Regions from separate parts of the Arthrobacter sp. CMU6 genome, predicted to be linked through region 2. Evidence: predicted binding sites of a transcription regulator. Region 2 holds the regulator's gene; the other holds the start of a gene.
The links. Region 2 encodes LexA, which represses DNA repair genes until DNA is damaged. Its sites were predicted from a motif close to TCGAACANNTGTTCGA; they were not measured.

Region 1 (8,592 bases), on a different contig from region 2:
GCGAGGCGTCCACCGCCGAGGCGCCGTCCACCACCACTCCGTCGGTAGCAATCTTCTCCCCGGGGCGGACCACTATCAGGTCCCCGACCGCCAGCCGGCTGGCGGGGATTTTTATCTCGGTGCCGTCCTGCAGGATTGTGGCATCCTTGGCGCCGAGGTCCAGGAGGGCGTGCAGGGCGTCCCCGGCCTTCGACTTGGCGTTAGCCTCCAGGAAACGTCCCAGCAGGAGGAAAGTGGTGACCACGCTGGCCACCTCGAAGTACAGGCCGCCGGAACCCGTCCCCATTTCCTCCATGCCGGGGTGTTCGGTCAGGCGGGGGCTGGCGAGGAGCTGCCAGGCGGAAAACAGGTAGGCGGCGATGACGCCGAGCGACACCAAGGTGTCCATGGTGGAAGCGAAGTGGCGGGCGTTGATGGCGGCCGCCTTGTGGAACGGCCAGGCCGCCCAGCTGACCACGGGCAGCGCCAGGGCAGCCACCACCCAGCCCCAGTTGGGGAACTGGAAGGCGGGAAACATCGAGATCAGGAACACCGGGACGGCCAGGACTGCCGCGACCAGCAGGCGCGGTTTCAGTTCGGATGCCTTGCCGCCATGGGCCATGTGGTCCTGGTCCTCCGCCGGTCCGCCATGCTCCGCGTGCTCGCTCGTTCCTTGCTTAGGCGCACGCTTCTGCACTCCGGCACCGGCGTCGGCTGCCTGCGTCGTCGGGTAGTGGGCTGGCCTGACTTTTGCCTTGTAGCCGGCGGCGGCCACCTGGTCGGTGATCTGCTGGTCCGTGATGCCTGCCGGGACTGTTACGTGCGCCGTTTCCAGGGGGAGATTGACGGTGGCCTGGACGCCGTCGAGCTTGGCGAGCTTCTTTTCCACTCTGTTCACGCACGACGCGCAGGTCATACCCTCGACGTCGAGTTCGATCACCCGCTCGGCCGAGCCTGCGGGAAGGTGTTCGGTGCGCATGAATGGTCCTTCTGTGGTGGTGCTCGGTGCTGTGGTGGTATCCGGCGCTCTGGCCGTGCTCAGTGCGAGTTGGAGGCGGGGGTCAAGCCTCGTTGGCCACCACCAGGTAGCCCGCCTCGGCCACGGCCTCGCCGATTTCCGAGGGGGAGAGCTTCTGCGTGGAGGTGATGGTGACAGTCGAAATGCCGCCCGCGTTGAGGTCGATGTCGATGTCCTCGACGCCAGCCAGTGCCTCGAGCTCCTCGCTGACGGCGGAAACACAGTGCCCGCAGGTCATTCCGGAGACGTGGACCTTTGTGGAGATGGTGCTCATTGCTGACTCCTCGTTGGTTCGCTGACTGGGTTGGCCAGCTGGATGGGTGGTGGGTTTGCCGTTAGCGCAGCAGGCGCCCGATGGCACCAGCCGCCTCCTTGACCTTGACGTCGATGGCCTCGGCCCGCAGACCAGGATCAGGTTCAGAGGCAGCCCCGACAACGCAGTGGCCGATGTGTTCTTCCACGAGGCCCAGGCTGACGGCGTGCAGGGCCTTGGTCACGGCCGCGACCTGCGTGAGGATGTCGATGCAGTACTTGTCCTCCTCGACCATCCGGGCGATTCCGCGGACCTGTCCCTCGATCCGCCGGAGCCGGCGCAGGTACGCATCCTTGTCCGCCGTGTAGCCGTGCTGCAGGGGATCAGTTACAGCTTCTTCGCTGGGCGCCGTGGGCGTCCGACCTTCGGAAGTCTCCATACGCTCCAACTTATACCCCTAGGGGGTATCAGTCAAGGAAGATGCGGGACGGTCAGCGAGGGTGCGAAAGCTTGGGAAGCGAAAGGAAACCCGGCGAGATTTCGGGCAACAAAAAGCTCCGGAGCGCGTTATTGGGGGATACGCACTCCGGAGCAGTCTTTGGGCGGCCTCTTTATCGGCCTGCCTGATTAGCTTACTTGCCGGTAGCCAAGTTGGCCACCGGCTCGAATAACTACTTTCGCTTTACTTTCCCCGGGCGCATGAATCAGGTGCCTGGAGTCGGTGCCGAAGCCGCCGTCAGGCTATTCCGGCTGGTCCTGATGCGCTGCCATCCGGAAGGGAACCACCAGTACGGGCCTGCTCTGGTGATGGGTGAGCCAGGCAGCCACGGAACCGTTGAGGAGTTCCGTTATGCGGTGCCCGAAGCCGCGTTCCGGCGTGCCAACAATGATCATCGGGGCATTGACTTCCGAGGCCAGCCTGCCGAGGGCGCGGGCGGGGTCCCCGGCCAGCGTGCGCAAGGTCCAGGCCGGGCCGCCGTCCTGGAGGGCCGACGTGATAACAGACTTCAGTTCTGTGGTCACGGAACGGATATCGTCGTCGTCCCTGTCCGGATGCAGGGAAAGGCGGTGCGCGGAGCGTGCCGGGTCCCACTCGACGAGATAGCTTGCCTCGTCCACATAGGCGCAGAGCAAAGGGGCCGACAGCTTCCGGGCGAGGGTGACTGCGGTCTTAAGGACCTCCGGATGCTGGCCGGGGACCATGCCCACGAGGAGGGGAGGCGGCCCGCTGAAATGCTCTGCATCCATAATCAATTGTGTGCCCGCGGCGTCGGGAAACACCAGAGCCATCCGCGCCTTCGCCCCAGCTCAGCGGCTGTTTTAGACCCTGCGGTGCGGCGGCTGCTCCGTGCGGGCGGCTACAGAATTCTCCTTGAATCCCGGCCGCCGCAAGCCTAGCGTGGAGACGTAGAAAGGCGGCATCCCATGCAGATTTACATGTGGTGGCTTGATCTGGACCTGAAAAGCAAGGAATGGCTTCGTGAGAACCTGCGGGCCGGCGACATTCCGCTGTTCGTGATGCAGGGGATCGCCGAAGCGGGAGGTCCGCACCCGGATACCCCGCAGGCAGTCCTCACCGAAGCCGAGTGGGATTTCATCGAGACGCAGTCTGAGTTCGTGGACTGAGGAGTTCGTGGACTCACCGGTTCGCGCACCCGCGGGCCGGTCAGGCCGCCCGCACCACAGGTAACTCGTCCCAGTGCGTGGTGTAGCGCGGCGAACGCATGTCACGCTTCATGGTCCAGTCAAGGCCGCTCCTCAGGCCTGCGAACCCGAGCCCGATCGTGCCCCTGCCGTACTTCCGGCTGATCTGCTCAAGCAGCGGGCCGATTCCGCGTTCCTCGTGCGGGTTGGTGAAGGGCTCGAGTGGCTGCTGATTGCCGGAAGGCCGCAGGTCCGTGACCATGATGCCGGCACGGGCGTATTTGACGCCGTCCCGGATCGCGGGAAGCAGGGCGTGGGCGGCCCGGGTGAGCAGCACCGGGTCTGCGGTGGCCATGGGCAGGGGAACGCACACCGAGGGGAACGACTTGTCGTTCGGGTTGTAATGGGACGTGCCGGCGAATGCTGTCAGGACCTTGGCCTGAAGGTGGTGCCGGGCGAGCCGGGCACTGGCCTGCTGGGCATACACGCTCAGGACCTGTCGAAATTGGGGGACCGAGGTCAGGGGAGTGGAAAACGAGCGGGAGAAGATCAGCTGGTCCCGCCCCACGCGCTCCTCCTCCAGCGGAATGCAGGGAGTGCCGCGCAGCTCCAGTACGGTGCGCATCAGCACCACCGAAAAGCGGTCGCGCACCATCACCGGGTCCGCCCGGCTCAGCTCCAGGATGGAGCAGATCCCCATGGCGTTCAGCCGCCTTTCCAGCCGGCCCGCCACGCCCCAGACTTCCGAGACCGGCAGCCGGGCCATGAGCAGTTCACGCGCCTCCGGGGGCATCGACTCCCAGCGGCACACCCCTCCCAGCGCGGCGTTGTTCTTGGCCCAGCGGTTGGCGAGTTTGGCGAGCGTCTTGGTGCCGGCGATGCCGACGCACACGGGCACCCCGACGTTGCGCTGGACCGCGGCCTTGATGGCCCGTCCAAGTGCCATCACCTGTTCGGGGCTGCCCTTGATGCCCAGGAAAGCCTCGTCGATACTGTAGACCTCGAGCCAGGCAGAGTAGCGTCCCAGAAGTTCCATGACGCGGGCACTGATGTCGCCGTACAGTTCGTAGTTGCTGGACCGGGCAACGAGGCCCCACTCCTTGGCCCGTGGGGCGATCTTGAACCACGGTTCACCCGTGCTGATTCCCAAAGCTTTGGCCTCCGGACTGCGGGTCACGGCACAGCCGTCGTTGTTGGAGAGCACCACCAGCGGCTTGCCTTCGAGGGAGGGGTCGAAGGCACGCTCCGCGCTGGCGTAGAAGCAATTCACGTCCACTAGCGCAATCTGCTGCCGCGCCTCAGACATGGTGCAGGCACCTCGTGGCTACTCCCCAGATGGTGAGGTCGGCGAGGGCGGGGACGCTGATGTCCGGATACAGGGGGTTGGCCGCCTGGAGCACCACACCGGCCGCGGTGATCTTCAAACGCTTGATGGTGAGCTCGCCATCCAGCACCGCGACCACCACGGATCCGTCCCGCGGTTCCAGTGCACGGTTGACGATCAGTTCGTCGCCGTCGCTGATGCCGGCCTGCTCCATGGAGTCCCCGGACACCCGGACGATGTAGGTGCTGGTGATGTCCTTGATCAGGTGCTCGTTCAGGTCGATGCGCCCGTCAAAGTAGTCCTGGGCAGGCGACGGGAAGCCCGCCGCCACGGCCACCGGCGAGATCAGCACCAGCCGCAAGGAAAGTCCCGCCTCTATCACGCGGGGACCAATAATCACGCCCACAACACACCTTTTTTCGAATATATGTTCGATAATCCAGTGTAGTCCCCGGCGCCGACAGAAAGCAGCCCGGCACGGGCAGCGGTTGTATTCATCACACGTTCGTCGTGCCGTCTCCGCCGCAGCGGGTCGGCGTCGCATACTGGTCTCATGGGGATGCAAGGCGCAGGAGGATCAGTGGTGGAAACCTTGAAGAGGGTGGTGCGGAACGAGTACTTTCCGGCAGCAGCCGTGCTGACGCTGGTGGTGGTCTTCTGGGTTGCGGGCCTGTTTGGCGGACTGTCCCTGCTGAGCCGGAGCCAGCCGCCGATCGCCACGCTCACCTGGCTGCTGTTCGTTTACGCCGCCGCCGTCCTGACGCCGCTGGCCGGAATCCTGGCCGCCGCCGATCTGCTCCGCCGGTGGTGGCGAAACCGTGCCGCGAAAGCCGGCACCGCCAAAGACCGTGCGAGGACTGGGTCCTAGGGCCGTCTCTCGCGACCTGTCCGGGCGAACCCGTGGGGGCCAAAACCATTGCAGCTCCTCCGCCCGAGTGGTTGCATGGGGTGCATGAATGCCTCAGAGAGCTTCGTTTTAGCAATCGGGACCAAAAAGGGCCTCTGGCTGGCCACCAGCCAGGACCGGAAACAGTGGTCCTTTTCCGGCCCGCACTTCCTGATGAGCGAGATACCGAGCATCGGAATCGACACCCGGGACGGCCGCACCCGCATCATGGTGGGGGTGCGGTCCGAGCACTGGGGCCCGTACGTCGCCCACTCGGACGACCTGGGCGCCAACTGGACCGAGCCCGAGCAGGGCGCCATCAAGTTCCCCGAAGGCACCGACGCCGCCGTGGAACGCATCTGGCAGATCTACCCCGATGCGGAATCCCGACCGGGGGTTATCTGGGCTGGCGCCGAGCCTATTTCGGTGTGGAAATCGACCGACGGCGGTGAGCACTTCGAGCTGAACCGCGGTCTCTGGGACCACCCGCACCGCAGTGAGTGGGGTGCCGGTTATGGCGGCGCGGCCGCCCACTCGATCGTGGTCAACCCTGCCGGGGACAACGTGCACGTGGCCATGAGCACCGGAGGCGTGTACCGCTCGCTCGACGGCGGGACGTCCTGGGAGCCGCGGAACAAAGGCATCTCCGCCTACTTCATGCCCGATCCCAACCCGGAATTCGGCCAGTGCGTGCACAAGATAGCGGCGGATGCCGCCGTCGAAGGCCGCCTTTATGCGCAGAACCACCACGGCGTGTACCGCACCGATGACAATGCCGAGAACTGGGAATCGATAGCGGAGGGCTTGCCGGCCGACTTCGGCTTCGTCATGCTGACGCACCCCAGGCGTGCGGGCACAGCCTGGGTTGTCCCGCTGAAGGCCGACGGCGAACGCATCCCGCCGGACGGAAAGCTCGCCGTGCACCGCACCGACGACGCCGGCGTCACGTGGAAGCGCCTGGACTCCGGGCTGCCGCAGTCAGAGTTCAATGCCGTGCTCCGTGACGCGGCCGCCGTGGATTCTGCCGAACCCGCCGGGGTGTACTTCGGAACGCGCGGCGGCGTCGTGTATGCCAGTGCCGACGAAGGCGAAACCTTTGCGGAGGTGGCGTCCCACCTGCCGGATGTGTTGTGCGTCCGCGCTGCTGTTGTGGCCGGGGCACTGGTTACTGAGGCGGCGTCTGCATGAGGATGTGCTGTGGCTGAGATCAGCGTGGTCCTTCCCAGCGTCCTCCAGCCGCTCGCCGGCGGGCAGTCCATACTGACTACACCCGCCGACGGGGCGGTGACTGTGGGGTGGTTGCTGGATTCCGTGACCGGGACTTACCCGGTGCTCGCCAGGCGGCTGCGGGACGAGACGGGTGCGCTCCGCCGCTACGTGAATATTTACGTGAACGGTGAGGAGGTCCGGCGTCTCCGCGGCCTGGAAACGGAGGTTTCTGCCGGCCAGGAAGTGCTGATTATTCAGTCGGTGGCCGGCGGTTAGGTGGTTCAGGCGACGCGCCAAACGCTGCATTCGTCCGTATTGATGGCTTTGCGCATGCCCGTGTGATGATCCATGATCCACACGACGCCGATGCCCGGGGCGGTCTCCTGGACGCTGCCACGGCGGATAATGACGTCGTCGTAGCTGGGGCCTACCGACAGGCGGGCCTCGATCTCGTCGCCGCGGTGCAGCTGGTCCAGGGCACGGACCCGGGTGATATGGGGTTTGGCTTCCTTTAACATGGCGTGGCCTCCTGAGCTGGAGCTGGTGCCTGCAATTGCCGGCACGTCCAGTGTGGCGCGGCATTGTTGCGCACGCGTTTCCTGCCCGTTAGCGCCCGGTTAGTTTCCGGAGCCGACGCGGTTTCCGCGCGTCATCGCAGCTGAGGGCCCCAATGGCGGCCATCGGGCACCCTAGGTCGGGGACCCTACGAGGGTGCCTGCATCCGGTGGCGCATTTCGCCGACGCCGCGCAGATAGGTGACGAGTTCGTCGGCGGGGGCGAGGAAGCGCTGGGGCACGCGGCCGACTCCCACTATCTCCGGAACCTGGAAGACCATGTCCGAGGTGTTGCCCTTCTGGACCTGTTCGCTGTTGATCTCACAGCCCAGTTCGATGCTGTCCGGATCCTCAAATTCGTCGGCGGTGACCAGCAGCGGACCGGGCCGCCCGAACCGGGGGAAGGACTTGGCGAGGCTGTACTGTGGCGCCGGCCCGGTTGACTGCATGGTGCGTTCGGACAGGTCCTGCCCCATGATCCTGGCGACGTGCCTCCACGCCTTGTCCGCCGGGATGTTCGTGGGCGCGTGCGACAAGACGCGTGGCCGGCTAATGCCCTGCGAGGCATCCTACTGGCTGTCGCGGCCCGCAACGCCGTTTCCGCAGCCGGCTGACTGCAGTAAAGGTCTTGAGCTGACGCCAGAACGGAAGACGGTGGTGGCCCGCACGTATGTGATGGTGTAGCCCCGGCAGCCACGGGTGAACGCCCCGTTCGGTAATTGAAAGGTCATAGGATGGGTGCGGACAGCACCGGCCGGCATAAGCCATTGACCGAAGCCATTGACCGCCGATTCTTCTGGAACAAGACTTTCAGTGGGCCAGCAGCCCGCCACCGTCGACCAGGAGGAGCCAGCGATGACCACGCAGGAAACCGAGGCAGAGGCGGCCTACCGGGCCGGCACGGAGTGGTTCAAGAGTGCGGTCGTGTACCAGATCTATCCGCGCAGCTTCGCTGATTCGGACGGCGACGGCATCGGCGACCTCCGGGGGATCATCGGCAAGCTGGACTACCTGCACAAGCTGGGGGTCGACGTCGTCTGGCTGTCCCCGGTGTACCGGTCACCGCAGGATGACAACGGCTACGACATCAGCGACTACCGCGAGATCGACCCCGTGTTCGGCGACCTGGGGACCCTCGACGAACTGCTGGACGGCCTGCACTCGCGGGGCATGAAGCTGGTGATGGACCTCGTGGTCAACCACACCTCGGACGAGCACCCGTGGTTCGTGGAATCCCGCTCCAGCAAGGACAACCCGAAGCGGGACTGGTACTGGTGGCGGCCGCCACGCGAGGGCGCCGAGCCGGGTGCACCAGGTGCCGAGCTCAACAACTGGGGCTCTGCCTTCTCGGGGCCTGCCTGGGAGTATGACGCCGAGACAGGGGAGTACTACCTGCACCTGTTCTCCAGGAAGCAGCCGGACCTCAACTGGGAAAACCCGGAGGTGCGGGCCGCGGTGTACGACATGATGAACTGGTGGCTTGACCGCGGGGTGGACGGCTTCCGGATGGATGTCATCAACTTCATCTCCAAGGAGCAGTCGCTGCCGGACGGTCCGCAGGCCGAAGGGATGCTCTACGGCGACGGCGGCCCGCACTTCATCTGCGGTCCGCGCATCCACGAATTCCTGCAGGAGATGCACCAGGAAGTCTTCGCGGGGCGGGACAAGGACTTGCTGACCGTGGGCGAGATGCCGGGCGTCACCGTCGAGGATGCCGTCCTCTTC
Region 2 (8,592 bases):
ATCCGGGCAGGCTGTTGCAGGCCGGCTTCGGGACGGGTGAGCTGTTCATGATCGGTGCCATTGCCGCGTGGTCCGCCTATACGATCACCGGGCGCCTGGCTCCGCCGCTGCCTCCGATTACCGCCACGGCCATCCAGGCCGCAATCACCATGGTGGTGCTCACGCCACTCAGCCTCGCCGCCGGCGGTCCCGCCCTGCCATCCTCACCTGGCGCGACTGCTTCCCTGGCCTTCATTGCACTCTTCCCGTCGGTGCTGTCCTACCTGCTCTGGAACCGTGCGCTGTCAGTCATCCCTGCCGGCAAGGCCGGAGTGTTCCTCAACCTCATCACCGTCTTCACAGCCCTGTTCACAATCCTCGCCGGGCATCCCTACACCTTTGCCCAGATAGCAGGCGGCGTGATTGTCGTCTCCGGCATCCTCCTAACCAGCACCGGCCCGCTGCGGGGAAGATCCAAGCCGCTTCTCTGGCTCCGCCGGCGGGCGGGTAACCTTGAATCATGAATGAAGCCCTTGCAGAAACTGTCCTGCCCGCCGCCACCACACTGAGCGGACTGCGGTTCTCAAAGGGCCATGGAACTGGCAACGACTTCGTCCTGGTTGCTGACCCCGAGGGCGTGCACGCCATCTCTGCGGAGCAGGTCGCCCAGCTGTGCGACCGCCATCGTGGCATCGGCGGTGACGGCCTCATCCGGGCCGTCCCGTCCCGGCTCCTTGACGAGGGCCGGCAGCTTCTTACCGAGAACCCCGACGCCGAGTGGTTCATGGATTACCGCAACGGTGACGGTTCCCTGTCGGAGATGTGCGGCAACGGTGTGCGCGTGTTCGTCCACTTCCTTCTCGCCGAAGGCCTGGCGGAGCTCCCTGCCGGCGGCTCACTGACCATCGGCACCCGCGGCGGCGTCAAGACCATTGTCCGCACTGGTGACGGCTACGCCGTCGATATGGGCCCCTGGGAGTTCATCTTCCCGGACGAGGCAGCGGCCCGGGCCATGGATTCGCTGGTCAGTGCCGACGGACTCGAGGTGCCGCGGCCGGCGCTGTCCGTCAGCATGGGCAACCCCCACACAGTCGTTGCCCTGGCAGAGCTGTCCGAACTCCGGGACACCCGGCTTTTCACCGCCCCGCATGTTGACCCGACACCGGCCAACGGCACCAACGTCGAGTTTGTTGTCCCGGCGGAGCCGCTGGTGCACGACGGCGTGGGCACCGTCACCATGCGGGTCCATGAACGCGGCGTCGGCGAAACCCAGTCCTGCGGCACCGGCGCCTGCGCCGCAGCCGTGGCCATCCGCCACTGGGCCGGGCAGGGAGCCCCGGACACCTGGCAGGTAAAGGTGCCCGGCGGCGTGGTGGGCGTGAAATTCTTCACCGTCGCCGGCGGCCGCGAGCACGTTGAACTCAGCGGACCGGCAACGATCGTTGCTACCGGGACGCTTTCCTGACCCGCAGGATCCTGAACGCCTTGGACGTGCTTTCGCGCGTCACGGTGAAGGAGTCGTCCAGAGCCTCCGCCAGCCAGCGCTGAAGCGAATCGGAGCCCAGGTTTTTCTGCACCACCAGCCACGCCGAGCCGCCCGGCGCCAGCCTCGGCAGCCAGAGCAGCAGGAGTGAGTGCAGTTCATCCTTGCCGATCCGGATCGGCGGGTTGGACCAGATGGTGTCGAAGCGGATTTCGGGGTCCACGGCTTCCGGCGTGCTGGCCGTGACGTTGTTCAGCCCCAGCAGTCCGGCGTTTTCGTTGGTGAGCGCGATGCAGCGTTCGTTGACGTCCACTGCGTACACCTGTGCGTGCGGTGCCCGCAGCGCCATGGTCAGGGCGATGGGTCCCCAGCCGCAGCCGATGTCGAGCAGGTTTCCCTGCGGCGCGGGGGCAGGCACATCGGCCAGCAGGATGGCCGTCCCCTTGTCGATTCCGTCCGGGCTGAAGATGCCTGACGAGGTCTGCAGCTTCCGCGTTTCACCAGCCAGTTCCACTGTGAGGGGCTTGCGGGTGAAGGGCCCCGCAGGTGAGGCGCTGAAATAGTGGGCAGACTCCATAACTGGCCAGATTAGTGGTCCGCCCGGCTGATGGGAAACCGGCCAGGTGCGAAAGCAAGTGGACGTGTTCTGCTATCCTTGGACGCATGTTCCTGATTTTTGAGTAGCCGGCTTTCTTTGCCCGCGGCCTTCAGCCGCCGGTACCGGCCCGGGGCTCCCCTCCGATGCGATGCAGGTTTACCGCCTTCCGCCGGAGCGCAGCCTAAAACGCGGCGCAGCTTCAAACGCAGCAGCCTAAAAGCAGCGCAGCCCAACCAGCACTCGATCAGTCCACTTCCCGCCGCCCAGCGTGTCCGCTGCCGGCATGTCAGGAGTACCTCCATGACCCCTCGCAGTCAGCCCAGCGCGAATACCGCTGCCAAGGGCGGCAATCAGCACTATTCTGAAGATGCAGAACCTTCAAAGGAGACCATGACCAATCAGCAAAATTCCGGATCCGAGCCAGCCGCCCAGGACATGAGTCCCGAGGAGATCCAGGCTGTCATCGACCGGATTCTCGCCAAGGATGTACCGGCCAGGAACGCAGCGGCAGCCGACGGCGGCCGCGCCGACAGCAAGGGTGTCCTGGGCAAGGCGCAGGCCATCTCGCAGCTCGCCGAAGAGCACAGCACGTTCGACGGCGACCAGCAGGACCTCGAGGAACGCCGTGCACTGCGGCGCACGGCCGGGCTGTCCACCGAACTCGAAGACGTCACTGAAGTTGAATACCGGCAGCTGCGCCTGGAGCGCGTTGTTCTCGCCGGCCTCTGGAGCGAAGGCACCCTCGCCGACGCCGAAAACTCGCTGCGCGAACTCGCCGCGCTGGCGGAAACAGCCGGCTCGGAAGTCCTCGACGGGCTGGTCCAGCGGCGGGCCAAGCCGGACCCAGGCACGTTCCTTGGGGCGGGCAAGGCTCTCGAGCTCAAGGACGTCGTGATGTCCACCGGCGCGGACACCGTTGTAGTGGATGCCGAACTCGCCCCGTCCCAGCGGCGTGGCCTTGAAGACATCGTCAAGGTGAAGGTCATCGACCGCACGGCCCTGATCCTCGATATCTTTGCCCAGCACGCCAAGAGCCGTGAAGGCAAGGCCCAGGTGGAGCTGGCGCAGCTCGAATACCTCCTCCCGCGCCTCCGCGGCTGGGGTGAATCCATGTCCCGCCAGGCCGGTGGCCAGGTGGGCGGCGCAGGCGCCGGCATGGGCTCGCGTGGTCCCGGTGAAACCAAGATCGAACTGGACCGGCGGAGGATCCGCACGCGGATGGCCAAGCTGCGGCGCGAAATCGCCGCGATGAAGCCGGCACGGGAAACCAAACGGGCCAACCGCCGTCGTAATGAAGTTCCGTCAGTAGCCATCGCCGGATACACCAACGCCGGCAAATCCTCGCTGCTGAACCGCCTGACCGACGCGGGCGTGCTGGTGGAGAACGCGCTGTTCGCCACCCTGGACCCCACCGTCCGCAAGGCCGAGACCGCCGACGGCGTTGGCTACACGCTGGCCGACACCGTGGGCTTCGTCCGGTCCCTTCCCACCCAGCTCGTGGAGGCCTTCCGCTCCACGCTGGAGGAAGTGGCGGATGCAGACCTGATCCTGCACGTCGTGGACGTGTCCCACCCCGATCCGGAAGGCCAGATCGCCGCCGTGCGCTCGGTGTTCGCTGAGGTGGACGCCCGCAAGGTGCCCGAGATCATCGTCCTGAACAAGGCGGACGCCGCCGACCCGTTTGTGGTGGAGCGGCTCAAGCAGCGCGAACCGCGGCATGTCGTTGTTTCGGCGCGTACGGGCGAGGGCATTGCCGAACTGCTCAACGCCATCAGTGAGGCTATCCCGCGGCCGAACGTCAAGATGCAGCTGCTCGTCCCGTACCACCGGGGCGATCTGATCAGCAAGCTCCACGACTCCGACGCGGAGATCCTGAGCCTGGATCACGAAGAGGGCGGCACCCGCGCCGTGGTCATGGTCCGGGAAGGCCTCGCGGCTGAACTGGAATCCTTCAGCACCGATGACTGACGAGGCGGCACCCGCCGGGGCCGCGGCCACGGCCGGCGAGCAGCATGTGCTTGACCTGCTCGACCGCGCCGTGGCGGGCATGGGCGGCCAAAGCCGCAGCGGCCAGCACGAGATGGCCCGGCAGGTGGCGCGCGCCATAGAAACGGGTGATCACCTGCTGGTCCAGGCCGGCACGGGAACGGGCAAGTCGCTGGCCTACCTGGTGCCGCTCATCGCGCACTCGCTCGAGAGCAACAAGCCGGCCCTGGTGTCCACCGCCACCCTGGCCTTGCAGACCCAGATCGTGGGTCGGGACCTTCCCCGGCTCCTGGAAAGCCTCAAGCCCGCACTCGAGCGGCCTGTGAAGGTCGCGCTGGTCAAGGGCCGCGCCAACTACGTGTGCCGGCACAAGCTCGAGGGCGGCTTTCCCTCCGAGGAACCCTCGGAGGGCCAGCTCTTCTCGCTGGGTGAGGACACCAGCGTCCCGCACTTCGCCGCGGCGGTGGGCGGCCCCTCGTCGCAGCTCGGCAAGGAGGTGGTACGGCTCCGCGAATGGGCAGAGCAGACCACCACGGGCGACCGTGACGAACTGCTTCCCGGCGTCACGGACCGGGCCTGGCGGCAGGTGTCCGTCACGTCCATGGAATGCCTCGGCTCGCAGAAATGCCCCCTCGCCGAAGAGTGCTTCAGCGAGCTTGCCCGCCATAACGCCACAGAAGCCGACGTCGTGGTGACAAACCACGCCATGCTGGCCGTCAGTGCCTTCGAAGGCCTGGCGGTGCTGCCGGAGTACGACGTCGTGGTGGTGGACGAGGCCCACGAACTCCAGGACCGGGTGACCGGCGCGGTTTCGGGGCAGCTGTCGGTGGCCATGGTCCACGCCGCAGCGTCCGGCGCCCGCAAGCACACCGGGATCACCGTCGACGCGCTCAACACCGCCGCCGCCAACCTCGAGGTGGCCCTCGCCGGCGTTCCCAGCGGCCTGCTGCCCAACGGCTTGAACGACGAGCAGCTTGACTGCGTGGACCAGCTTCGCGAGGCCTGCCGGGCGGCGCTGTCGGATTCCAAAGGGGACAGCAATACAACGGCCGACGGCGGGCGGCAGCTCGCGCGCTCCCGCCTGCTGGTGATTCTGGAGCTTTGCGAACGGCTCATCGCCGCCCGGGAAAACCGCGAGGTGGTCTGGTTCTCCCGGAACAGCACGTTTGATCCCCAGCAGGGCTACTCTGCGCCCGACGAGACTGCCCCTGCCCTGGTCAACGTCGCCCCGCTGAGCGTTGCCGGCCGGCTCCGGGAAGGCCTGTTCGCCGGGCATACCGTGGTGCTGACGTCGGCCACGCTTGCCATCGGCTCAGCCTTCGAGCCTGCGGCGGGGGGATTGGGCCTGGTCGGGGACGGCGCGCCGAGCTGGACCGGCGTCGACGTGGGTTCGCCCTTCGACTACCCCCGGCAGGGCATCCTCTATGTAGCCGGCCACCTGCCGAAACCTGGCCGCGGCACTTCGCCTGAGGCCCTGGACGAACTCGAGTCACTCATCCGCGCCTCCGGCGGGGGAGCGCTGTGCCTGTTCTCCTCACGCAGGGCGGCCGAGGAAGCCGCGGACGCCCTGCGTGCGCGGCTGGATGTCAGCATCCTGTGCCAGGGCGAATCCACCATGACGGCCCTCGTGAAGCAGTTCGCCGACGAGCCCGACACGTGCCTGTTCGGCACGATGTCACTGTGGCAGGGGGTCGACGTGCCGGGCGGGTCCTGCCGCCTGGTGGTCATTGACAGGATCCCCTTCCCGCGGCCGGACGATCCGCTGATGACCGCCCGGTCCCGGGCCGTTGCCCAGGCCGGCGGCAACGGCTTCATGTCCGTATCCGCCACGCACGCTGCCATCAGGCTCGCCCAGGGGGCGGGACGGCTCATTCGGTCCACGAATGACAAGGGCGTTGTGGCCGTGCTGGATTCCCGGTTGTCCACCGAACGCTACGGCGGGTTCCTGCGGGCCGCCCTGCCGCCCTTCTGGCCGACGACCGACAGGAAGACCGCCATTGCGGCACTCGAAAGGCTCGCCGGAGCACAGGCATAGGAAAGCCCCGGGCTAAAGCTGCCCGGGGCCCAAGGCTCCTTTGCCAGGCTCCCGGCCCAAGGCTCCCATGGGACGTTTTCCGGAAGGGAAGCCCGCGGGGCTACAGCGAGCGGAGTACGGAAACCACTTTGCCCATGACAACCGCGTGGTCGCCGAGGATGGGCTCGTACTGGGTGTTCTGCGGAAGCAGCCACGTGTGGCCGTCCCGCTGCCGGAAGGTCTTGACCGTTGCTTCGTCGTCGAGAAGGGCCGCCACAATGTCGCCGTTGACCGCGTCGCTCTGCCGCCGGACCACCACCCAGTCTCCGTCGCAGATGGCGGCATCCACCATGGAGTCGCCTGCGACCCTGAGCATGAACAGCTCGCCGTGGCCCACCAGCTGGCGGGGCAGCGGCATCAGGTCCTCCACCAGCTGGTCCGCGAGGATGGGACCGCCTGCGGCGATCCGGCCGACCAGCGGCACCATTGCGGTGTCCATCGCGCTGGGCAGTTCGGATACGGAAGCTCCTGCAGGACTCAGGGCCGGGGCCTTGTCCGCGCCGCCGGATTTCCCCGATCCCGCATCCAGGGTGAGCGGCATCAGGACCTCCATGGCGCGGGGACGCTTGGGGTCACGCCGAAGGTAGCCAAGCTTTTCCAGCTGTGAGAGCTGATGGGTCACGCTGGACAGGCTGGCCAGGCCGACGGTGTCGCCGATTTCCCGCATCGACGGGGGATAGCCGTTCTCGTTGACCGAGCGCTGGATGGTTTCCAGGATTTTCTTCTGGCGGGGTGTAAGTCCCTTGGGGGTCCGCTGAGACCGCGGGCTGCGCTGGGGAGCCTTGCCGTCAGAGGCCTGTGCTGCCATGTTCGCCAACGCCTTTCCGTTCCTCCCGGCCGCGGTCGCTGCAGTGGCCGGGAACTTCCGGCCTGAAAAATGTCAGACCCTGCTGATCAACTGCAGATGTGGTTGTTCTGTGATTTCCAACGTAGGCCAGCCATACGGCTTTTTCAAACATTTGTTCTAGCGAGTCTCGACTTAATTCGTTGATAGGTGCTAAAACTAGGAAAAGCAAAGTTCGAACATGTGTTCTAGTGAGGGTTGCTTGTTAGCCCGGTGTTCGAACTGTTTGTTCGAACGCGAGGCAGTACAACTTGGTCCAGGAGGGCTCACGCCATGTCAGCTTCAACACACGCCATCTCAGCTTCAACAGCAGTCCAGTTCGCAGACCCACAGCGCGGCGCGGTGTCGCCGTCCCGTGGAGCGTCCCGCCCGGGCAAGCCGCCGCGCCTTCGCCTTACCCGTCGGGGCCGTATTGTCCTGATCGGACTGCCGCTCGTTCTGCTTGCCGCCGTGATCCTGTCCCTGGCGGGGCTCCTGAACTCGCCGGCCAAGGCTGCGGACAACGCCAGCGGCCTGACTGTCACGCCCGCTGTTTCGGTCACGGTGCAGCCCGGTGAATCGCTCTGGGCGATCGCCGGAAACGTCGATCCGGACCGCGATCCCCGGGACGTGATCGCGGACATCGTCCAGCTCAACGATCTTCAGGCCGGCAAGGTCATGCCCGGCCAGCAGCTGTTTGTGCCGAACAAGTAGGCCTGCTTCCCACCCCTGGCATGAGTCCACCGGCCCCCGAAGCGCGGGCAGCAGTGGACCGTTGCCGGGCGCCGGAACCGTCACAGTTTCCGGCCAGCGCTCCGGGTTCCTTAAACTGTCTAGGTGACTGACCAGCTTGAGCGACTGAACCGACTGCCCCTGCGTACCAACCTGAGGGGGCTGTCCCCTTATGGCGCCCCGCAGCTCGACGTTCCCATCCTGCTCAACGTCAACGAGAACACGCATGGCGTGCCCGCCGACGTGCGGGCAGCCATCACTGCGGCCGTAACGGAGGCCGCCGCCGGTCTCAACCGGTACCCCGACCGCGAATTCACGGAGCTCCGGGAAGCCTTGGCTGAATATCTCGGCCACGGGCTCAGTGCGGACAACCTCTGGGCAGCCAACGGCTCCAACGAAGTTCTCCAGCAGATCCTCCAGGCCTTCGGCGGACCTGGCCGCTCGCTCCTGAGCTTCCCGCCGACGTACTCCATGTACCCGCTCCTGGCCAGCGGCACGGACACGGCGTACATCGCCGGCAAGCGAGCCGATGACTACGGCCTCAGCGCCGAGTCGGCCGCAGGCCAGGTGCGTGAACTCCAGCCCAACATTGTTTTCCTGTGCTCGCCCAACAACCCCACCGGCACGGGCCTGGGCCTTGACGTGGTGGAAGCCGTCTACGAGGCGGGCGAGGCCAGCCAGGCGGTCGTCGTCGTGGACGAGGCCTACCACGAGTTTGCGCACGACGGCACCCCCAGTGCACTGACCCTGCTGCCCGGTCGGGAGCGGCTTATCGTCTCCCGGACCATGAGCAAGGCGTTCGCCCTCGCCGGCGCCCGCCTCGGTTACATGGCAGCGGCCCCGGAGGTGACCGACGCCCTGCGCCTGGTGCGCCTGCCGTACCACCTGTCGGCCGTCACGCAGGCAACCGCCCTCGC

Region 1: the regulator LexA is predicted to act here: its motif matches at 4,638-4,653, upstream of AC5RWD_RS02635 (LexA family protein).

Annotation. Positions count from the first base shown of each region.
Region 1 covers NZ_JBNHFL010000003.1:16,702-25,293, reverse strand. The annotation lists gene AC5RWD_RS02665 (heavy metal translocating P-type ATPase) at 1-958, opposite strand, end outside; gene AC5RWD_RS02660 (heavy-metal-associated domain-containing protein) at 1,041-1,271, opposite strand; gene AC5RWD_RS02655 (metal-sensitive transcriptional regulator) at 1,333-1,689, opposite strand; gene AC5RWD_RS02650 (universal stress protein) at 1,992-2,498, opposite strand; gene AC5RWD_RS02645 (hypothetical protein) at 2,676-2,876, shown strand; gene AC5RWD_RS02640 (Y-family DNA polymerase) at 2,917-4,200, opposite strand; gene AC5RWD_RS02635 (LexA family protein) at 4,193-4,624, opposite strand; gene AC5RWD_RS02630 (hypothetical protein) at 4,802-5,086, shown strand; gene AC5RWD_RS02625 (WD40/YVTN/BNR-like repeat-containing protein) at 5,162-6,292, shown strand; gene AC5RWD_RS02620 (MoaD/ThiS family protein) at 6,302-6,589, shown strand; gene AC5RWD_RS02615 (hypothetical protein) at 6,595-6,831, opposite strand; gene AC5RWD_RS02610 (fumarylacetoacetate hydrolase family protein) at 7,017-7,403, opposite strand; gene AC5RWD_RS02605 (glycoside hydrolase family 13 protein) at 7,723-8,592, shown strand, end outside.
Region 2 covers NZ_JBNHFL010000008.1:44,515-53,106, reverse strand. The annotation lists gene AC5RWD_RS07360 (DMT family transporter) at 1-503, shown strand, start outside; gene dapF (diaminopimelate epimerase) at 500-1,444, shown strand; gene AC5RWD_RS07350 (class I SAM-dependent methyltransferase) at 1,425-2,039, opposite strand; gene hflX (GTPase HflX) at 2,451-4,028, shown strand; gene AC5RWD_RS07340 (ATP-dependent DNA helicase) at 4,021-6,081, shown strand; gene lexA (transcriptional repressor LexA) at 6,182-6,928, opposite strand; gene AC5RWD_RS07330 (LysM peptidoglycan-binding domain-containing protein) at 7,238-7,657, shown strand; gene AC5RWD_RS07325 (histidinol-phosphate transaminase) at 7,781-8,592, shown strand, end outside.